DNA from 3 places in the Rhizobium sp. BK060 genome. Region 2 is predicted to be linked to each of the others. Evidence: predicted binding sites of a transcription regulator. Region 2 holds the regulator's gene; each other region holds the start of a gene.

Evidence for each region. Region 2 encodes PhoB, which activates phosphate uptake and scavenging genes when phosphate is short. Its sites were predicted from a motif close to TGTCATNNANCTGTCAT; they were not measured.
Region 1: phnC (phosphonate ABC transporter ATP-binding protein) is a predicted target of PhoB. The motif match lies at 4,647-4,663, and genes of this name have one in related genera.
Region 3: FHT71_RS28665 (LTA synthase family protein) is a predicted target of PhoB. The motif match lies at 2,087-2,103, and genes of this name have one in related genera.

The regions. Positions count from the first base shown of each region.
Region 1 is NZ_JACHYW010000026.1:15,626-22,147, reverse strand. It holds gene FHT71_RS24165 (DNA-binding transcriptional regulator) at 1-242, shown strand, start outside; gene phnE (phosphonate ABC transporter, permease protein PhnE) at 360-1,700, opposite strand; gene phnE (phosphonate ABC transporter, permease protein PhnE) at 1,709-2,680, opposite strand; gene phnD (phosphonate ABC transporter substrate-binding protein) at 2,750-3,655, opposite strand; gene phnC (phosphonate ABC transporter ATP-binding protein) at 3,746-4,591, opposite strand; gene FHT71_RS24140 (hypothetical protein) at 4,868-5,080, shown strand; gene FHT71_RS24135 (DapH/DapD/GlmU-related protein) at 5,169-5,783, opposite strand; gene phnL (phosphonate C-P lyase system protein PhnL) at 5,780-6,490, opposite strand.
Region 2 is NZ_JACHYW010000049.1:9,217-15,738, forward strand. It holds gene pstA (phosphate ABC transporter permease PstA) at 1-146, shown strand, start outside; gene pstB (phosphate ABC transporter ATP-binding protein PstB) at 161-976, shown strand; gene phoU (phosphate signaling complex protein PhoU) at 1,020-1,733, shown strand; gene phoB (phosphate regulon transcriptional regulator PhoB) at 1,770-2,453, shown strand; gene FHT71_RS30600 (GcrA family cell cycle regulator) at 2,551-3,084, opposite strand; gene FHT71_RS30605 (aspartate aminotransferase family protein) at 3,513-4,709, shown strand; gene argF (ornithine carbamoyltransferase) at 4,752-5,669, shown strand; gene FHT71_RS30615 (Hsp33 family molecular chaperone) at 5,762-6,522, shown strand, end outside.
Region 3 is NZ_JACHYW010000039.1:8,489-15,010, forward strand. It holds gene FHT71_RS28660 (DUF1003 domain-containing protein) at 1-62, opposite strand, end outside; gene FHT71_RS28665 (LTA synthase family protein) at 144-2,072, opposite strand; gene FHT71_RS28670 (PD40 domain-containing protein) at 2,289-3,122, shown strand; cobalamin riboswitch at 3,149-3,331, shown strand; gene bluB (5,6-dimethylbenzimidazole synthase) at 3,371-4,060, shown strand; gene FHT71_RS28680 (DUF2865 domain-containing protein) at 4,068-5,144, opposite strand; gene FHT71_RS28685 (NADP-dependent malic enzyme) at 5,276-6,522, opposite strand, start outside.

The sequences.
Region 1 (6,522 bases), on a different contig from region 2:
TGGATGATGTGACGATGCGGGAGTTCGACGCTCTCTGCCTTCCTCCTCTTCGTGACTATACGCCCGAGGAGATCAAGAAAATCCGGAACTCAAACAAGGTCAGCCAGGCCGTGTTTGCTCAGTTCATCAACGTTAAGAAGATCACGGTTGCCGCATGGGAGCAGGGAACGAAGAAACCCAGCAGCACGGCCATCAAGATCCTTGATATTGTTGAACGAAAAGGGCTGGAAGTGCTGCGATAGCAGCTTGCTTCCAGTAAGGAAGGATTTGCCCGCCCTGTGCGGGCATTTTCATTTCAAGCGACCTGATCTCAATGCCGCATTTGGCTTGGTGGTTGTTCCTACATAATTGCGCTTTTTTCAGTGTGCCTTGGTGCCCATCAACCGATGGCGCAGCGCGTTCGAGGCCATGTCGAACAGGAAAACGACGATGAGGATCAACAGCACCATATAGGCGACATTTTCCCAGTTGGCGTTGGTACGCATCGCCTCCCAAAGCTTGAGGCCGATACCGCCGGCGCCGACCGCGCCGATGATGGTGGCGCCACGGACGTTCGATTCCCACTGGTAGAGCGTCTGGCTGACGAAAACCGGAACGATCTGTGGGATGATGCCGTAGCGATGCGTGAGCACGGTGGAAGCACCGGTCGATTTGATGCCTTCGCGCGGCTTGTTGTCGACGTTCTCCAGGCCTTCGGAATACAGCTTGCCGAGCGTGCCGGTTTCCGTGAGGAAAATCGCGCCGGAGCCGGCCAGGGGACCCGGGCCGAAGGCGCGGGTCAGGAAGAGCGCCCAGATCAGCATGTCGACCGACCGCAGGAAGTCAAAGAAGCGCTTCAGGACCTGGTTCAGTACCTTGTTCGGGGTGATATTGCGCGCAGCCAGAAACGCTAGCGGGAAAGCGAGCAACGCGCCGAGCAGCGTTCCCAGGAAGGCCATCACGATGGTCTGGAACAGCTTGGTCCAGACGTCGCCGTGCTGCCAGGCGCTGTTATGCCAGATATTGTCGAAGGCAAGCGACAGGTTGGACTGGCCGGGCTTCAGTTCCGGTCCCGAAACGATCAGGCTCAGCACCTCGCCCACCGGCTTGTCAAAGAAGGGGGACTGGGTGTCGAAGACGAAATTCGCCCAGCCGAGGAATCGCTTGCGGACCTTCACGCGATCGACCGAGATACTGACGTCACCGGCAAAGCCGAGATCGGCCAGGACGTTGTCGTCATAGACCGTCATCCAGCTCGGCACAGGGCCGATGACCTTCGGCGCGCCGCTGGAGACTTCCACCGGGACGCTGATGCCGCGGGCGGTGACGACCGTCTCCGTCTTGGAGACCGTGACCGTGCGGCCCCTGTCACTGACCGACACGGTGACGCTGCCATCCGGATTGTTGATGACCCAGTCTGGATGCGGGTTGTCGCCAAGCGGCGAGAAGCGCGGATATTTGATCGTGATGCCGTCATCGCCGACGCGCAATTCGGGCTGTACATCATAGCTTACCCACTGGCTGAGATAGAGGCCGACGCGCTCCCAATGGGCATCGGCCAGCAGCTTCGGCAAGTCGAAGAACCAGGTTGCGTAAAGCGCATAGACAAGCGTCGCGATCACGATCATCAGGCCGCCGAAGCGCTGCTGGAAGGAACGTTTGAAATATTCCGGGTAGCGCTGCTCGATCTCGTGCATCCGGTTGGCGTCGATCACCGTCATGGCGGACCTCAATGCTGCAGAAGGAAGGCGTGCTCGCCGACGAGGCGGCGGCGCAGCCATGCGGAGAACTGGTCGACCGCAACGATGGTGATGAAAAGCAGGAGAACGAGCGCCATCGTCTTGGCGCCGAAACCGCGCGAGATGGAGAGCTTCAGCTCCTCGCCGATGCCGCCGCCGCCGACCGCACCGATGATGGTGGAGGCACGAACGTTGATCTCAAGGCGCAGCAGTGCGTAGGAGACGAAGTTCGGCATGACCTGCGGCATGGCGGCGAAACGCACGCGCTCCGACCAGCTGGCGCCCACGGCCTTCATGCCCTCGTCTGGCTTCATGTCGATGTTTTCGACGACTTCGTAGAAGAGTTTGCCGAGCGCACCGATGGTGTGCAGGCTGACGGCGATGATGGCGGCAACTGGACCGATCGACAGGATGGCTGAAAACAGGCCGGCGATGACGATCTCGGGGAAGGCGCGGAGGAGTTCGGTCAGACGCTTGGCGACGATGCGCGGCGGATTGGACGGCGCCAGATTGCGGGCCACGAGAAAGCTCAGCGGCACGGCGAAGATGAAGCCGATGATCGTCGAAACGAGCGCGACGTTGATCGTGATGATCATCAGCTCGAAATATTCGGGGATATAGAAGCCGGCCCAGACATAGACGCGACCCTCGGCGAAATTATACTCCTCACCGGTCTTCTGGGTCGGGTTTGCGATGTCGAACAGGGCGCGCCAGACGTCATTCCAATCCTTTGGAATGAGCCAGCTCAAAAAATCGAAGAGATGCGGCAGGCGCTCGAAGAAATGGCCGGCATTACTTTCATCGGCAAAACGCACCGAGGCAACGAAGGCGGCAAACAGGATCACCAGGCCGAGGCCGGTATAGAAGCGGCGGCGGGCCACCATCTTGCTCCAGGCGTCACCGATTTCACGGGCGCTTTGCGGCGTGGCCGGCGCGTGGGCGGTGGGATCGGCAAGAGTCATGAAGGTGTCCGCTTTCTTCGCAGGAAAAAGGGCGGCCTGCAACGGCCGCCCTCCAGCTATCAGGATCGATCAACCGCCGATGGCAGCCTTACGAGCGTCGATAATGGCGTTGTAGAAGTCAGGCTCAACCTTGGTGTAGCCCTGGTAGTCGCCGCCTTCGATGGCTGCAAAGCACTTGGCATCCTTTGCCGGGAGCTTCATGAAGAAGTCGGTGAGCTTTGCCTGCCAGTCAGCACCGAGTTCGTTGCGAACAACGAGCGGACCGTTCGGGATCAGCGGCGAACGCCAGACTTCGACGAGCTTGTTCGGGTCTACCGTGCCCTTGTCGACAGCCTTGCGGAAGGTGCCGGAGGTGTAGCCGTCCTTGAAATCGCCGATGCCGGAAGAGTCGTCAACAGCGATGTCGACCTTGCCGTCGTAGGCAGCGAGAAGGTTGTTCTCGTGACCGCCGTTGAACTGCGTGGACGCGAAGTACTGGTCATTCGGCATGCCAGTGTCCTTCGGGATCTGTGTCAGCGGAATGAGGTAGCCCGAGGTGGAGTCCGGATCGGCGTAGCCGAGCTTCTTGCCCTTGGCGTCCTTGATGTCCTTGATGCCCGCGGACTTCAGAGCCAGGCCGATCGAGTGGTAGCCGGTCGAGCCGTCCTTCTGGACCGTCGTGAGGATCGGGGTAACAGCCTTGTCGTTCTTGATGGCAATTGCAGCGTAACCCGAAGCGCCGAGTTCTGCAAAGTCGAGCGTGCCGCCGAGCAGACCCTGGATAACGCCGTCATAATCAGCAGCCGGGAAGAGCGAAACCTTCTCGAAGCCGAACTCGGTCTTCAGGTGATCGGCCAGGCAAGCGTAGTTGCGCAGGCGGTCGGTTTCGTTCTCGCCACCGAGAATGCCCACGCGGAATTCCTTGAGGTCTGCAGCATGCGAGATGCCGGCAAGCGCAAACAGCGCCGTCGCGGCAAAGAGTGCTTTCTTCAACATGGTACTCTCCTGATTGACCGGCGTCCCCGGCGATCTCTGGTTAAGAAGAAATGTGCCCATAACGCGGGCTTACGATCGAGGCCGCCCCTCTCAGAGACCGGCCAGCGCCAGCGATTGCAAACCGGCGGATTGTTGGGCGGCTGCAGCCGCGGGAATGTTGATCGACGTCGAGGTCATCGTCTCGTCGATGCCGGCACCATCCTTGTCGGTGCCGTAGATCTGCTTGACGGCATCGGCCGTCAGCTCGGACGGCTTGCCGTCGAATACGACGCGGCCAGCGGCCATGCCGACGATACGTTCGCAGTAGTTGCGGGCGGTATCCAGCGTATGAAGGTTGGTGACGACGGTGATGCCTTCGCGCTCGTTGATGTCGCGTAGCGCGTCCATGACGATCTTGGCATTCAGCGGATCGAGCGAGGCGATCGGCTCGTCGGCAAGCACCATCTTCGGGTTCTGCATCAGGGCACGGGCAATCGCGACGCGCTGCTGCTGGCCGCCGGAAAGGGTGCCAGCCATTTGCAGTGCCGTCTGCTCGATACCGAGGCGCTCAAGAGCTGCGATCGCATGAATGCGCTCTTCGCGGGTGAAGATGCCAAGCAGGCTCATTGCGGTCGAGCGATGGTTCAGACGGCCGAGCATGACGTTGGTCAACACGTCGAGACGCGAAACGAGATTGAACTGCTGGAAGATCATGGCGCAATCACGCTGCCAGTTGCGCAGGGCCTGACCACGGAGGCTCGAGACCTCAACGCCGGCAAAATGGATCGAGCCTGACGTCGGTTCCTGCAGGCGGTTGATCATGCGCAGAAGCGTGGACTTGCCGGCGCCGGAACGGCCGATGATGCCGACCATCTGGCCCTGAGGAATGTCGAGCGTCACGGAATCGACGGCGGTCTTGTTTCCGAAACGGCGGGTGACATTCTTCAGCTCGAACATCATGCTCTTCCTCATAGTCCAAACGCGATATGAGGGAGTGCATTAGTCCCGGTTGATGAAGCTCCAATGTCAGTTTTGTGTAAGGACTGTCATAATCGAGGCTTTGGCGGCCCTCCGAAATCCGGCCAGGTCGTGTGCCGCGTAAACAACATGCAGAGAGGTCCTGCCAATCGCAGCCGGCTGGCGATTGCACACGAAGTCGGTCGTTGACAGTTGACCCGATCACCGGTCGATGGCAGGCAACTCAAGGGACATCGAGGATGCTGGAGTAAAGCGATGGATCAGACTCTCTTCAAAAGCCTGTGCAACGCCGGGAAGTTTAAGGAGGCACTCGGCCTCGCCATCCGAGGACACGAGGACGAAAAGTTCACGCCCAGCCGCTTCTCCATGGATAAAAAGACCGGATTGCCGATCTTCTACCGCGGCAACAAGCGTGTAGAGCCGGACGAGACCGGCGAATGGCAATTGGCGAAGAACCCAAATCCATAGGGTAAGGCGTGGCCTGCCGTAGGAGACCGGCCTTCGCTGACCAAAACGTCGAGGAATGGTCCCTGAGCAAACTCAGGGGCTTTTGTCACTATTCGTAGCGCGCGAGAAAATCTTCCGCGCTCAGGTTCCGGAAGTCCTGCAGGGCGATCCGCAGGCGGTCATGCTCCCAATCCCACCAGGCTAGCTTGTCCATGCGTTCGCCGACCTCTTTGGGAAAGCGTTCGCGGATCAGCTTGGTGGGGACGCCGCCGACGATTGTGTAGGGGGCGACATCCTTGGAGACGACCGCGCCGGCGCCGATGACGGCGCCGTTACCGACCTTGACGCCGGGTAGAATGGTGGCGCCGTGACCGATCCAGACGTCATGGCCGATAACGACGCGGTTGGAGCGGCGCCATTCGAAGAAATCGGTCTCCATATCGGCATCCGACCAATAGTCGGCGGCGCGATAGGTGAAGTGATGCAGCGTCGCGCGCCAGGTCGGGTGGTTGGTGGCATTGATGCGCACCGAAGCGGCGATGTTGACGAACTTGCCGATCGTCGCGCACCAGATCGCGCCATCCTGCATGACATAGGAGTAGTCGCCGAACTCGACCTCTTCGATGCGGCAGCGCTCCGAGACTTCCGTGAAGCGGCCAAAGGTGGCATTCTTCACGGAAGCGGTTTCATGAAAATAGGGCTCTAGGCCAATCTTGCGGCTCATGCGGCGATTGTCTTTCGCGGCGAGAATTTCTGGACGTCGAGAATGCGGTCGGCGACGGCCTCGCGCACTTCCTCATCGTGGAAGATGCCGAGGAGCGCGACACCCGCCTTCTTCTTTTCCTCGATCATGCCGACAACCACGGCGCGGTTTTTGGCATCGAGGGAGGCCGTCGGCTCGTCGAGCAGCAGCACCGTATGCTCGGTGATGAAGCCACGGGCGATGTTGACGCGCTGCTGCTCGCCGCCGGAGAAGGTGGCGGGCGGCAGCTGCCAGAGCGCTTCGGGCAAGTTCAGCTTCGAGAGAAGGGTTGCGGCCTTCTTCCGCGCCGTTTCCGCCTTCTCGCCGCGGGCGACCAGCGGCTCGGCGACCACGTCGATTGCCGCGACACGCGGGACGGTGCGCAGGAACTGGCTGACATAGCCGAGCGTGTGGCGGCGCACATCGATGATCGTGCGCGGGTCGGCCGTTGCCAGATCGACGATCTTGTCGTGATGCTTGATGAGGATCTGGCCGCTGTCGACGACATAGTTGCCGTAGATCATCTTGAGCAGCGAGCTCTTGCCGATGCCCGACGGGCCGCCAAGGACGACGCATTCGCCTGACGCAACGGAGAAGGACACGTCCGAAACGACCGGCAGCTTGATGCCGTCGCGCAGGTGCATGGTAAAGCTCTTGGCGACTTCAGAAACAACGAGTGGCGTTGCCATGATTTCTTTCCTTAGTTTCGCATGCCAAGGAC
Region 2 (6,522 bases):
CGGTGCAGGTCTACATGTGGGCCAACGAAGCCGAGCGCGCCTTCGTCGAGCGTACCTCTGGCGCTATCATAGTCCTGCTCCTGTTCCTGATCGTCATGAACCTCGGAGCCATTCTCTTGCGTCGTCGCTTTGAGCGCCGCTGGTAAACGGAGTAGACATTATGAACATGTTGACGGAAGCAGCAGTTGAGAAGGCTCTGGATCAGAAGATGAATACCGTTCCCTATAAGATGATCGGCCAGGACGTCTCGGTTTACTACGGCGAGAAGCGCGCGCTCTTCGACGTGAAGCTGAACATTCGCGAAAACACGGTGACGGCGCTGATCGGCCCGTCAGGTTGCGGCAAGTCTACCTTCCTGCGCAGCCTGAATCGTATGAACGACACGATCGACGGTTGCCGCGTCACCGGCAAGATCACGCTCGATGGTGATGATATCTATGATCCTGACATCGACGTCGTGGAGCTCCGTGCCCGCGTCGGCATGGTGTTCCAGAAGCCGAACCCGTTCCCGAAGACGATCTACGAGAACGTCGCCTACGGCCCGCGCATCCACGGTCTCGCCAAGTCGAAGGCCGACATGGACCAGATCGTCGAACTCAGCCTGCAGCGCGCCGGCCTGTGGAACGAGGTGAAGGATCGCGTTCATGAAGCCGGCACTGGTCTTTCCGGAGGCCAGCAGCAGCGCCTTTGCATCGCCCGCGCTGTTGCGGTGAGCCCTGAAGTGATCCTGATGGACGAGCCATGCTCGGCACTCGATCCGATTGCGACGGCAAAGGTCGAGGAACTGATCCACGAGCTTCGCGAGAACTACACGATCGTCATCGTGACGCACTCGATGCAGCAGGCCGCCCGTGTTTCGCAGCGCACGGCCATGTTCCACCTCGGCAACCTCGTCGAAGAGAACGATACCGACAAGATGTTCACCAACCCGGACGATCCGCGCACCCAGGACTACATCATGGGTCGCTTCGGTTGATCGCCGGCGTCGGCAACCCTCACCATACTCAAGGATGAGCCCTATGGCATCGACACATATCTTTTCTGCCTACGACGACGATCTGAAATTCCTGTCCCGCCGTATTTCGGAAATGGGCGGCCTTGCCGAGCAGATGGTTTCGGATGCCGTTCGCGCTCTCGTCAACGGCGATACGGCCCTGGCCCAGAAGGTCATCTCCGACGACGTGATCCTTGACCACGCTGAACGCGAAATCGGGGACAAGGCGATCGTGACCATCGCCCGTCGCCAGCCGATGGCGGCCGACCTTCGCGAGATCATGGGTTCGATCCGCATTGCGGCCGATCTCGAGCGCGTCGGCGATCTCGGCAAGAATACCGCCAAGCGCGTCATCGCGGTCCAGAGCGCCGGCGTGCCGCGCAAGCTCGCCCGCGGCCTCGAGCACCTTTCCGAACTGGCGCTTGTCCAGCTCAAGGAAGTGCTCGACGTCTATACGAGCCGTGCTGCCGACAAGGCAAAGTCGATCCGTGAGCGCGACGAGGAAATCGACGCGATGTACACCTCGCTGTTCCGCGAGATGCTCACCTACATGATGGAAGATCCGCGCAACATCACCAGCTGCACGCATCTTCTGTTCTGCGCCAAGAACATCGAGCGTATCGGCGACCACGCCACCAACATTGCCGAAACCATCTATTACATGGCCACCGGCGCTCAGCCGGAAGGCGAACGTCCGAAGGACGATACCGCCAACACCGTCGGCGCCGTTACGGAATAATCGTTCCGCGACCGCGCCCCCAGGAGACCGAAACGAATGATACCAAAAGTAGCTGTCGTTGAAGATGAAGAAGCACTGAGCGTACTTCTTCGCTATAACCTTGAGGCTGAAGGCTTTGAGGTCGACACAATCCTGCGCGGCGACGAGGCCGAGATCCGGCTGCAGGAACGCACGCCGGACCTTCTGATCCTCGATTGGATGCTGCCGGGCGTATCAGGCATCGAGCTCTGCCGTCGCCTGCGCATGCGGCCGGAAACGGAGCGCCTGCCGATCATCATGCTGACAGCTCGCGGCGAGGAGAGTGAGCGTGTTCGCGGCCTCTCCACCGGCGCCGACGACTACGTCGTCAAGCCGTTCTCGACGCCGGAGCTCGTCGCCCGCGTCAAGGCGATGCTTCGTCGTGCCAAGCCGGAGGTGCTTTCCACGCTGCTGAAGTGCGGCGACATCGAGCTTGACCGCGAGACGCACCGCGTTCATCGCAAGAGCCGCGAAGTCCGTCTCGGTCCGACCGAATTCCGGCTTCTCGAGTTCCTGATGGCATCCCCTGGCCGTGTCTTCTCGCGCTCCCAGCTGCTCGACGGCGTCTGGGGTCATGACATCTATGTCGACGAGCGTACCGTCGACGTTCATGTCGGGCGTCTGCGCAAGGCGCTGAACTTCTCCAACATGCAGGATGTCATCCGCACCGTTCGCGGTGCCGGCTATTCCATGGAAGCCTAAAGCTCTCCTGAGAGGCATCCACACCGTCCAACGAAAAACGGGCCCGCGAGGCGGCCCGCGAGGGCCCGTTTTCTTTGTTCCTTATCCGGCTTCCGGGTCAGGCGACCCGGTTGGCGGCCTTGCGGCGCTCGTTGACCGGCTGATAGGCCATGCGCTGGTGATAGGTGCAGTAAGGGGAGGAGTCTGGGGATTCGCAGCCGCAGAAGTGGAAGTCGTCCTTCAGCGGATCGCCGACCGGCCACTTGCAGGTGCGCTCGGTCAGTTCCGTCAGGCCGAGGCGGCGAGAAATCGGAACGACGACGTTTGCGGCCGGACGGTAGCTGATTTCCGCGATGGCATCGATTTCGATCTCTTCCTTGAGCATCGTCGCACCCTGCTGGCGGGTGACGGTGCGCGTGGTGACGCGAGATGCATAGTTCGGAGCGCGCGGCGCGGATGTCGTGCGCTTGGGCGTTCTGACAGTGGTCGTCGAGCCTCCGGCCTTGGCGCGGCCGGGCAAACTCAAACGGTGGACTTTGCCAATGACGGCGTTACGGCTTACACCGCCAAGTTGCGCTGCGATCTGGCTGGCGCTCAGGCCCTCGGACCACAGCTTCTTCAGTTTTTCAACGCGCTCGTCTGTCCAGTTCATGCCCCTGTCTCCGCCTTATTAGCGTTGGTGCAGGCAGAATCCCTCACCATTGCCCCGGACGTATCCGAGGCAAGAAACGCTTGCTCGATTTTGGTGACTAGTTCCGCCGCATGCAGTCTAGTAATTGAGTTTTAACCTAGTGTGAGGCTGAGTCTGTGACAAGAGTCGGTTGAATCTCGGCGAATCGAATTTCAAGTTTTCCCCAACTTGCTGGGCGAGAGAGTCATTTCTGCAACATTAGTTGTTGATAGCTCCAGCGCCTCCGGATGGCGGCTTGACGCATGCAGGAAAACCTCAGTTTTGTTGACATTGCAGTGCGAAAAGTAAATAGTGCTGCTCGCCGCCGAAAGGCGGCATTTTTAATTTTCCGGACCCGCTTTCCTTAGCCGGAGTCCGGCCGCTTGTGGTCAATGACAGGAGATCGCGCCATGGCTGAAGCCGCGCTTTACGATACCTACTCTCGTGCCCCGCTGCGGTTCGAGCGAGGCGAGGGCGTATGGCTGATCACCGAAACGGGCGAGCGATATCTTGATTTCGGCGCAGGCGTTGCCGTCACCTCCGTCGGCCACGGCCATCCGCATGTGGTAGGCGCGCTGAAAGAGCAGGCCGACAAGGTCTGGCACCTGTCCAATATCTACGAAATCCCGGGTCAGGAAACGCTCGCGAAGCGGCTGACCGAGGCGACCTTCGCCGACAAGGTGTTCTTTACGAACTCCGGCGCAGAAGCCCTGGAATGCGCGATCAAGACCGCGCGCCGCTATCAGTTCTCAAAGGGCCATTGCGAGCGGTTTCATATCATCACCTTTGAAGGTGCCTTCCATGGTCGTACGCTGGCGACGATTGCTGCCGGTGGCCAAGAGAAGTACCTCGAAGGCTTCGGCCCGAAGGCGCCCGGCTTCGATCAGGTTCCGTTCGGCGATCTCGATGCCGTTCGCAGCGCCGTCACCAGCGAGACGGCCGGAATCCTCATCGAGCCTGTTCAGGGCGAGGGTGGCGTCCGTGCGGCGGCCAGCGAGTTCCTTAAGGCGCTTCGTGCGATCTGCGATGAGCACGGCTTGCTGCTGATCTTCGACGAAGTGCAGACCGGCATGGGTCGCACCGGCAGGCTCTTCGCACATGAATGGTCCGGCGCCACCCCCGACATCATGGCAGTCGCCAAGGGCATCGGCGGCGGCTTCCCGCTCGGCGCCTGCCTTGCCACGGCTGAGGCCGCTTCCGGTATGAAGGCTGGCACACATGGCTCCACCTATGGCGGCAATCCGCTTGCCATGGCTGTGGGCAGTGCCGTGCTCGACGTGATCCTCGCAGACGGCTTCCTGCAGCAAGTGCGCGACGTCTCGCTGGTTTTCCGTCAGGGCTTGGCCTCGCTCAAGGATCGCTATCCTGATATCATCGAGGACGTTCGCGGCGAGGGACTGCTGCTCGGCGTCAAGGCTGCCGTGCCGTCTTCCGAGCTGCTGCAGGCAATCCGTGACGCCCATCTGCTCGGTGTTCCCGCAGGCGACAACGTTATTCGTCTTCTGCCGCCTCTGGTCGTCACTGCTGACGAAGCCCGTGAGGGCCTTGCCCGCCTAGAACGCGCTGCCGAAAGCGTGCGCGCTTCGAAGGTCAAGAAGACGGCTTAATGGATAATGCCTGCCGGACGGCGGGCGTGATAGGTAAAGACAATGGCTTCCCCCAAACACTTCCTCGATCTCTCCGCCGTCGCGTCATCCGACCTGCGGCTCATCATGAATGACGCCATCTCCCGCAAGCAGGCCTTCAAGGCCGGGCAGGGTGACAAGCCGCTCGCCGGCAAAATGCTGGCGATGATCTTCGAGAAGCCCTCGACCCGTACCCGCGTGTCTTTCGATGTCGGCATGCGCCAGTTGGGCGGCGAGACGCTATTCCTGTCGGGCACCGAAATGCAGCTTGGCCGTGCCGAGACCATCGGCGACACGGCGAAGGTACTCTCACGCTACGTCGATGCGATCATGATCCGCACCACCGATCATGCCCGCATGCTGGAGCTGGCCGAGCATGCGACCGTTCCCGTCATCAACGCGCTGACCGACGACACGCACCCCTGCCAGATCATGGCTGACATCATGACCTTCGAGGAGCATCGCGGACCCATCAAAGGCAAGACGATTGCCTGGACCGGTGACGGCAACAACGTGCTGCATTCGCTGGTCGAAGGGGCTGCCCGTTTCGGCTATCGTATGAATATGGCGGTCCCCCTTGGTTCCGAGCCAAAGGATCACTATCTGAACTGGGCCCGCAATGAGGGCGCCGAAGTCATGCTCTGCCATGATGCCGACCGTGCGGTCGCTGGCGTCGATTGCGTGGTGACCGATACCTGGGTCTCCATGAATCAGGAACATCGGGCCCGGGGTCACAACGTCTTCCAGCCTTATCAGGTCAATTCGGCTTTGATGGCGCAGGCCGGCAAGGATGCATTGTTCATGCATTGCCTGCCTGCCCATCGAGGCGAGGAAGTCACGGACGAGGTGATCGACGGCCCGCAATCCGTGGTCTTCGATGAAGCGGAAAACCGTCTTCACGCGCAGAAGTCGATTCTTGCTTGGTGCCTGGGCGCGATCTGAACCATACTGGACGTCACGTTTGGCCGGAAGGCTCGTTGGCCGCGCGAGCGGATGGACACTCTCGTCTGCCGCTCTCAGACTAGGAGAAGACTATGGCAGACCCTGCAGCCGCCCTCGGCGAGTTCAATTTCGCCGGTGATGATCACGTCGTTCCGTTTCAGGTCGAAGGCCTGGATGTGCGTGGTCGCGCCGTCCAGCTCGGGCCGATGCTGGACGCGATCCTTGAGCGTCATCGTTATCCCGCGCCTGTCGCGAGGCTTCTTGCCGAAGTCGTCGTGCTGACGGTGCTGCTCGGCACGTCGCTGAAGTTTGACGGCAAGTTCACGGTGCAGACCAAAGGCGACGGCCCGGTGGACCTGCTCGTTTGCGATTTCTCGACGCCCGAGAACGTGCGTGCTTATGCACGCTTCGACCAGGGCCTCCTCGACAAGGCCATCGCCACCGGGCAGATCGAGCCTGAACAGCTGCTCGGCAAGGGCATGCTGGCGTTTACGATTGACCAGGGCAAATTCACCCAGCCCTATCAGGGCATCGTTGCGCTCGACGGGGCCACCCTCGAGGAGATTGCCGGCACTTATTTTCGCCAATCGGAGCAGATCCCGACGCGGGTGCGTCTTGCCGCTGCCGAGCTCTTCGACCGCGACGAAGCGGGCAAGCCGCGTCACCGCTGGCGGGCAGGGGGTCTCGTCGCCCAATTCCTGCCGGAAGCGCCGGAGCGCATGCGCCAGCCGGATCTTCACGGCGGCGACGGCGACACGGCCGGCGGTTCCCACAAGGAAGACGATGCCTGGATGGAAGCCCGCTCGCTCGTCGACACGATCGATGCCGACGAGTTGACGGATCCGCAGGTCGG
Region 3 (6,522 bases), on a different contig from region 2:
TCACCGAGTTCGTCAACAGGTTTGTCGAAGTGATGGTGGATGAAGTCCGATAGATTATGCATGGCTAACTCCGAATGCTAGATCGCTCGGGCGCCAGTATTCCGTAATGTTTTCAAATTGCAATGCGGGCTTGTGCCGCTCTCTTACGTGCCTTGCGCATACAGCCGGGCATGCTGTGGGAAGAAGCGGCCGAGCGTCTGAGCCTTGCCAAACATGATGTCGTGCTGGAGATATCGATAGTCCCGTACGAGAGGATCGAGGTTCTTCGGCTTCAGGACCCAATCGGGCGACGGCGTGTTGTCACGCGCAATCAGTTGGTAACGATCGATGACACTGTACTTCTTCCGCACGCGGCCGAGAAAGCCGGTGTAGTAGGGATGCTCGAAGCCTGCGAACTTCAAGAGATGGTAGGGCAGCAGCGATGGGCTGATCGTGCCGACGTCCTTCTTGCTGCCTTTCTTGTTGGACCAGATGACGAGCGGCGTCTCGTGTTCCTGCTTCATGACGCTGACCGATGCCTTACGCGTGGCAACCTGGTCCGGCATGTAGCCGGTCGCCATATAGACGTTGCCGAGCGGCGGAAGGTGATCGCCCCAGAGGACGATGATCGTCTCGCGATCGCGCTTCTCGGCCCAATTCATCAGCATCTTGAGGCTGTCGTCGGCTTCCTTGATCCCCTGCGTGTAGGTGGCCAGCGTGGCCCGGTCCGCATCGTTCAGGTTGCCCTTGATGTCGACGGTGTTGTGTACGTAACGGTTCGGCTCGTAGGGACCATGTCCCTGCAGGGTGACACCAAAGAAGAAGAACGGACGATCAATACCGTCGGCCTCGCGCATGATCTCCTTCATAAGGGACTCGTCCGAAGCGAAGATGCCCCTCTTTTCCATCGGAGGCATGGTTTCTTCAGAGCGGAACTGCTCGAAACCGAAGTCCTTGTAGACTTCGTTGCGGTTCCAGAACCAGCCGCTGAATGGATGAAGTGAGCGGGCGGCATAGCCTTCGCCGCGGAAGAACGTGGCGAGCGAGGGAACATCGCGACGGATGTATTGCTGATAGGGGATGCTGCCATATGGGAGGAAGGCATTGGAAAAGCCTGTCAACGCCTCGAATTCGACGTTGGCGGTCATGCCGCCGAACTCCGGTGAGAATACATGGCCAGACTGCTCGGCGCGAATAGTCGGCATGGGATCGGGCGACAGGCTCAGCGTCTTCAGTCGGGTCGGATCCCAGAACGATTCACTCATCAGCATGATCACGTCGGGCTTTTCTCGTGGGCCGCTGAGATAGCCGTAGTTGCGGCCGGGGATAGCATCAAGCGCCTGCGTACCGAAGCCGGCCGGTGCTGCAACGTCGGCCATCGGAATATTGAAGATGAAGGCGAGGATGAAGCCGTTGCTCCGGTAGTTTTCCTTCTGGTCCCACATCATCGGGACCACCTGAAGGCGGTCACGGATGAAGGAATACTGTGAATAGTCCATCAATGACCCGAAAGTCGCGATAACGGGCAGGCCGACGCACAGGTGGCGGAGGCGAGAGGTCCTTGAGAGTTTCGGGAAGTTGCGCCAGGCGAAGCGCCAGAGGATGACAATCGCGCCAGCGGAAAGGGCAATGCCGACAACCATCGCAACGGCAGTCCAGGGGCGGTCGCGCACCATGACAGGAAGCAGTTCCATGATCTGGCGCCCGAAAAGAACGTCGGATGGATAAAGGGGGTCCGTGAGGTAATGCTGCTTCTGGTTGGAGACAATGGCGGGAACGAAGACCAGCGGGAGAACGATCAATGCCGAAATGAATTGTCTTCCCAAGGCGGCATCGAGCGACAGCATCAGGACAGTCAACATTACAACGGTCGTCATTCCGGGACGCGCCGGCGATATCAGGAATTCGCGCACGTCGGCCAGCCCATCGCGGGCAATTATCTCGACGGCGGCCGTAGCAAAGAGAGCAAGCAGGGCGCAAAGAGCGACGCCGAGCGCTGTGCGTATAGCAGGCGACCGGACGCTTCCTCCGAAATCGGTGGAAAGCGACGCAAAGCGCGCTGCCACTGCAGACCTCATTACCAACGCGATCAACCGGAAAACTCCAACGTCATAAAAGCTTCACCGAACTGTCACATCCTCGTCATGAACGCTAGATGAACCGTTAGGTTTCCCGCATTTGTGATTAGTGGATAAGGCGCCGGTCGCCCAAGAGACACGTCCTGTGGTGCAAGCTGGCCTGGTGCATTTGCTTGTGCTGAGTGGCGGGCCGTCGTAGGTCTGACGGAGTCGATGTCAGGAGGATTCAGATTGCGCAGTTCCGTCGAGATCTACAACATCAGGACAGGCGAGGCGCGCGTCGTCTGGCAAACCACGCAACTCGTGGAGGCGCCGAACTTTTCACCCGACGGTAGCTATCTTCTGCTGAACGGTGACGGTCTTCTGTACCGTCTGGCGCTTGACGGTTCGGGCAAGGTCGAAAAGGTCGATACCGGCTTTGCCACGGCCTGTAACAATGATCATGGCATTTCGCCTGATGGCCGTCAGATCGTCATTTCCGATAAGACTGAGTTCGGTAAGTCGACGATTTATGTGCTACCCGCCGAAGGCGGCACGCCGCGTCTGGTGACGCAAAATCAGCCGTCCTACTGGCATGGCTGGTCGCCCGACGGGAAACAACTGGCCTATTGCGGCATCCGCAACGACGTATTCGATATCTACACGATCTCCGTGGACGGCGGCGAAGAAAAGCGGTTGACGCACGGCGAGGGGCGCAATGACGGGCCGGATTATTCAGCCGACGGCCAGTGGATCTACTTCAATTCCAGCCGCACCGGCCTCATGCAGATCTGGCGCATTCACCCGGATGGGACCGGCCTCGAGCAGATCACCAGCGACAATTGTGGGAATTGGTTTGCTCATCCGTCGCCAAACAACGATAAGGTCCTGATCCTTTCCTACGATCCCGACGTCTTCGACCACCCGCGCGATCTCAATGTACGGCTGCGGCTGATGGACATGGATGGGGGCAAGCTGACAACACTCTTCGATCTCTTCGGCGGGCAGGGAACGATCAACGTGCCGAACTGGTCGCCGTCGGGCGATGAGTTCGCCTATGTGCGTTACTACCCAGTCTCTGTGTGAGGGATTGCATCGCGTGATTTTTGCCGGCATAGACCCTTCCGTCGGGTGCCCGTCTTAGGCGGGAGAATCGGGAATTCGGTGTGAGACCGAAACGTGCCCAACGCTGTAAGGCTGACGACTGCCGCAACACGCCACTGGTCCAGTACCGGGAAGGCGCGGCAGTCGGATGACGCCAAGTCAGAAGACCGGCCCGACATCATAGACTGACCCGCGTGGACGGCGGGCGGTTGTGTTGTTGGGGATTGACGATGCGACCAGACCATTCAGGCTCCCTGTCGGGAGCTGCAGCCTTTTCGACCGAGGACCGCGACGCCGTCTACAGGGCGATTTCGACGCGCCGTGACGTGCGTTCGGAGTTTCGCCCGGATCCCATACCCGACGACGTCGTCAGCAGGCTTTTGACGGCTGCGCACCACGCCCCGTCTGTTGGATTCATGCAGCCCTGGAACTTCGTCCTGGTGCGCGATCAGCAGATGAAGGAGGCTGTTTGGCAGGCGTTCGATCGCGCTAATCGCGAGGCCGGCGAGATGTTTCAGGGGGAGCGACAGCAGCTCTACCGGTCGCTGAAGCTGGAGGGCATCCGAGCCGCACCGCTCAGCATTTGCGTCACCTGTGATCCCGATCGCTGCGGTGATGTCGTTCTCGGACGGACCCACAACCGGCGAATGGACTCCTACTCCACAGTCTGCGCCGTGCAGAATTTGTGGCTGGCAGCGCGTGCCGAAGGCGTCGGGGTCGGCTGGGTGAGCATCTTTCACGAGTCCGATATCAAGGGGATTCTCGGCGTTCCGGAGCGGGTGGAGATCGTTGCCTGGCTGTGCCTAGGTTACGTCGATCAGCTCTATGACCAACCGGAACTGGCGGTCAAAGGATGGCGCCAGCGCCTGCCGCTGGAGGAGCTTGTGTTTATGGATCGTTGGGGCAAGTCTGCAGACTAGGCAGCGACTATTGCTGCGGCTGGGGACCTGGCTTTGCCGGGTTCTTGAGGTCGATCGTGCCTTGGTCGCCCGCCAGGAACTGCGGACCGATCTGACGGACCTTGTTTGCCGGGTCGTAAGGCCTGTCCGGCACCTGTGGCAGCGGAACCGCGGGTGCTGCGGTCGGGCTCTTGGTCTCGGGCTTCTTGGTTTCGATCGTGGTGATCGACCCCTGCGGCGGTTCGCTGATCGTTTGGCTTTTTCGCATCCGCTCGTAGTAGGCGTTTAGATCGCAGCTGCAGGACGATCTTTCGCCGGGCTTGCGGTTCTTGTAGGCGAAGGCATTCGGCATGGCGCTGTAGGGCGCGCCTGTCGCCGCGGAGATCATCTGCGATGTCTCCGTGCTGGAGACGTCATGATAGAAGAGCTCGGTGTCGATGCCGGGACACATCTTCGAGCAGGTGTCGGCATCGCGGGCAAAGTCCTGGGATGTTGCGTTCGAGCTCAACGGAAAAAAGCCGCCGTCACAGCTTCGCACGCAGACGGTGTTCAGATGAGAGAGCGGCGACATGCCCGGGAGACCATAGCGGCGCCGGCTGGGATCACGACCCAACGGAATGAACGTGTCGCTTCGCAGCGCCTGATCTTCGATACTCGGTGGCTGCGCATACCCTTCGGCGCTGTCGGCGGGCCATTGTTCCTCGTTGCAGCCATTGTCATCGAGTGCGGCAAGAAGTTCGTTCCTCGTGCGGACATCCTCGCTCTGACCGCGCAGTTCGTCGCGACGCTGCTGGAGATAGCGGATATTGTCGACCATCTTGGATTCTGCGCGCTCGAGTTCCCCGCAGTATCCGTCATCGTCGCCGATCACCACCATGCTGCCGCTCGTGCAGCCGCTCTGGCGCAGATCGCTGCGGACCTTGCGAAGCTCAAGGTTCTGCTCTGCGATAGCGCTGGCGTACTTGCGCACCTCGGACGTGCTGCCGATGATCTGCGGCAGGTCGGCAAGGCGGGCGCGCAGATCGCCACAGATTGCCGGCATCTGGGCGTAGCTCGGGCCGGTCAAAGTAAATGCGGCTATGAGTGACAGAATCCAGCGGTTCAAGGCATCGTCCCATCGATGAGCAAATAGCAGGGTCGTCTGGCGCGGCTTTTTCGCCGCGCCTTCATTGCTAGCTCGTTTGTCTTAACGAGCTGCGGTCAGAATCCTACCGCATTTTCTCGATCTGCGGCAAATCACGCCGGTTGTGAAGCCTCCACGACGGCGAGGGCGGCCATGTTGACTACGCCGCGGGAAGTGACGGACGGCGCCAGGATGTGCGCGGGCAGCGCTGCACCAAGCAAGATCGGCCCGACGTGCAACCCGTCGATCATCGACTTTACGACGCCGAGCGTGATGTTGGCTGCATCGAGGTTCGGGAAAACCAGCAGGTTTGCTTCGTCGTGCAGGGTCGTGTCGGGCATGACGCGCTTGCGCAGGGCGTCGGAGATCGCGCTTTCGCCGTGCATTTCGCCGTCGACTTCGAGATCCGGCGCCGCCTCACGCACGAGCTTGAGAGCGGCACGCATCTTCGTCGCGCTCTCGGACTCACGCGAACCGAAATTCGAATGGGATACGAGGGCAGCTCGCGGCGTGATGCCGAAGCGCTTGATTTCCTCGGCGGCAAGAACCGCGGACTCCGCAATCTCCTCCGCAGTCGGATTAAAGGTGACGTAGGTGTCGGTGAAGAAGGCGGCACCGCGCTGCGAGATCAGCAGGCTGAGCGCCGAGAAGTCGCACACGTCGTGTCGCTTGCCGATGATCTGGCGAACGTCGCGCAGATGTTTCTCGTAGCGGCCCTCCAGCCCACAGATGAGCGCATCTGCCTCACCCCGCTTCAGGGCCAGGGCGCCGATGACAGTCGTGTTGGTACGAACGATGGTACGGGCTGCCTCCGGAATGACGCCGCGACGTCCAACGAGCGAGAAGTAGAGATCGACATATTCGCGGAAGCGTGGATCGTCTTCCGGGTTGATGACATCGAAATCGGCCAGTGGACGAATGCGTAGGCCGTAGCGCTTTAGGCGAGTCTCGATGACTTGCGGGCGACCGATCAGGATCGGTTTGGCAATTCCTTCTTCCAGCAGGACCTGTGCGGCGCGCAACACCCGCTCGTCCTCGCCTTCGGAGAAGATCACGCGCTTGCGCTCGGCATTCTTCGCCGCGGCAAAGATCGGCTTCATGATGAAACCGGAGCGGAAGACGAAACGGTTGAGCTGGTCGAGGTAGGCGTCGAAGTCGCTGATCGGGCGCAGGGCGACACCGCTCTCGGCGGCTGCCTTCGCGACGGCCGGGGCGATGCGCAGGATCAGGCGCGGGTCGAAAGGCGAGGGAATCAGGTAGTTCGGGCCGAAGACCGGCGTTTCACCCGAGTAGGCGCGTGCGGCGACGTCGGAAGGTTCCTCGCGCGCAAGTGCTGCGATGGCGCGCACGGCCGCCATTT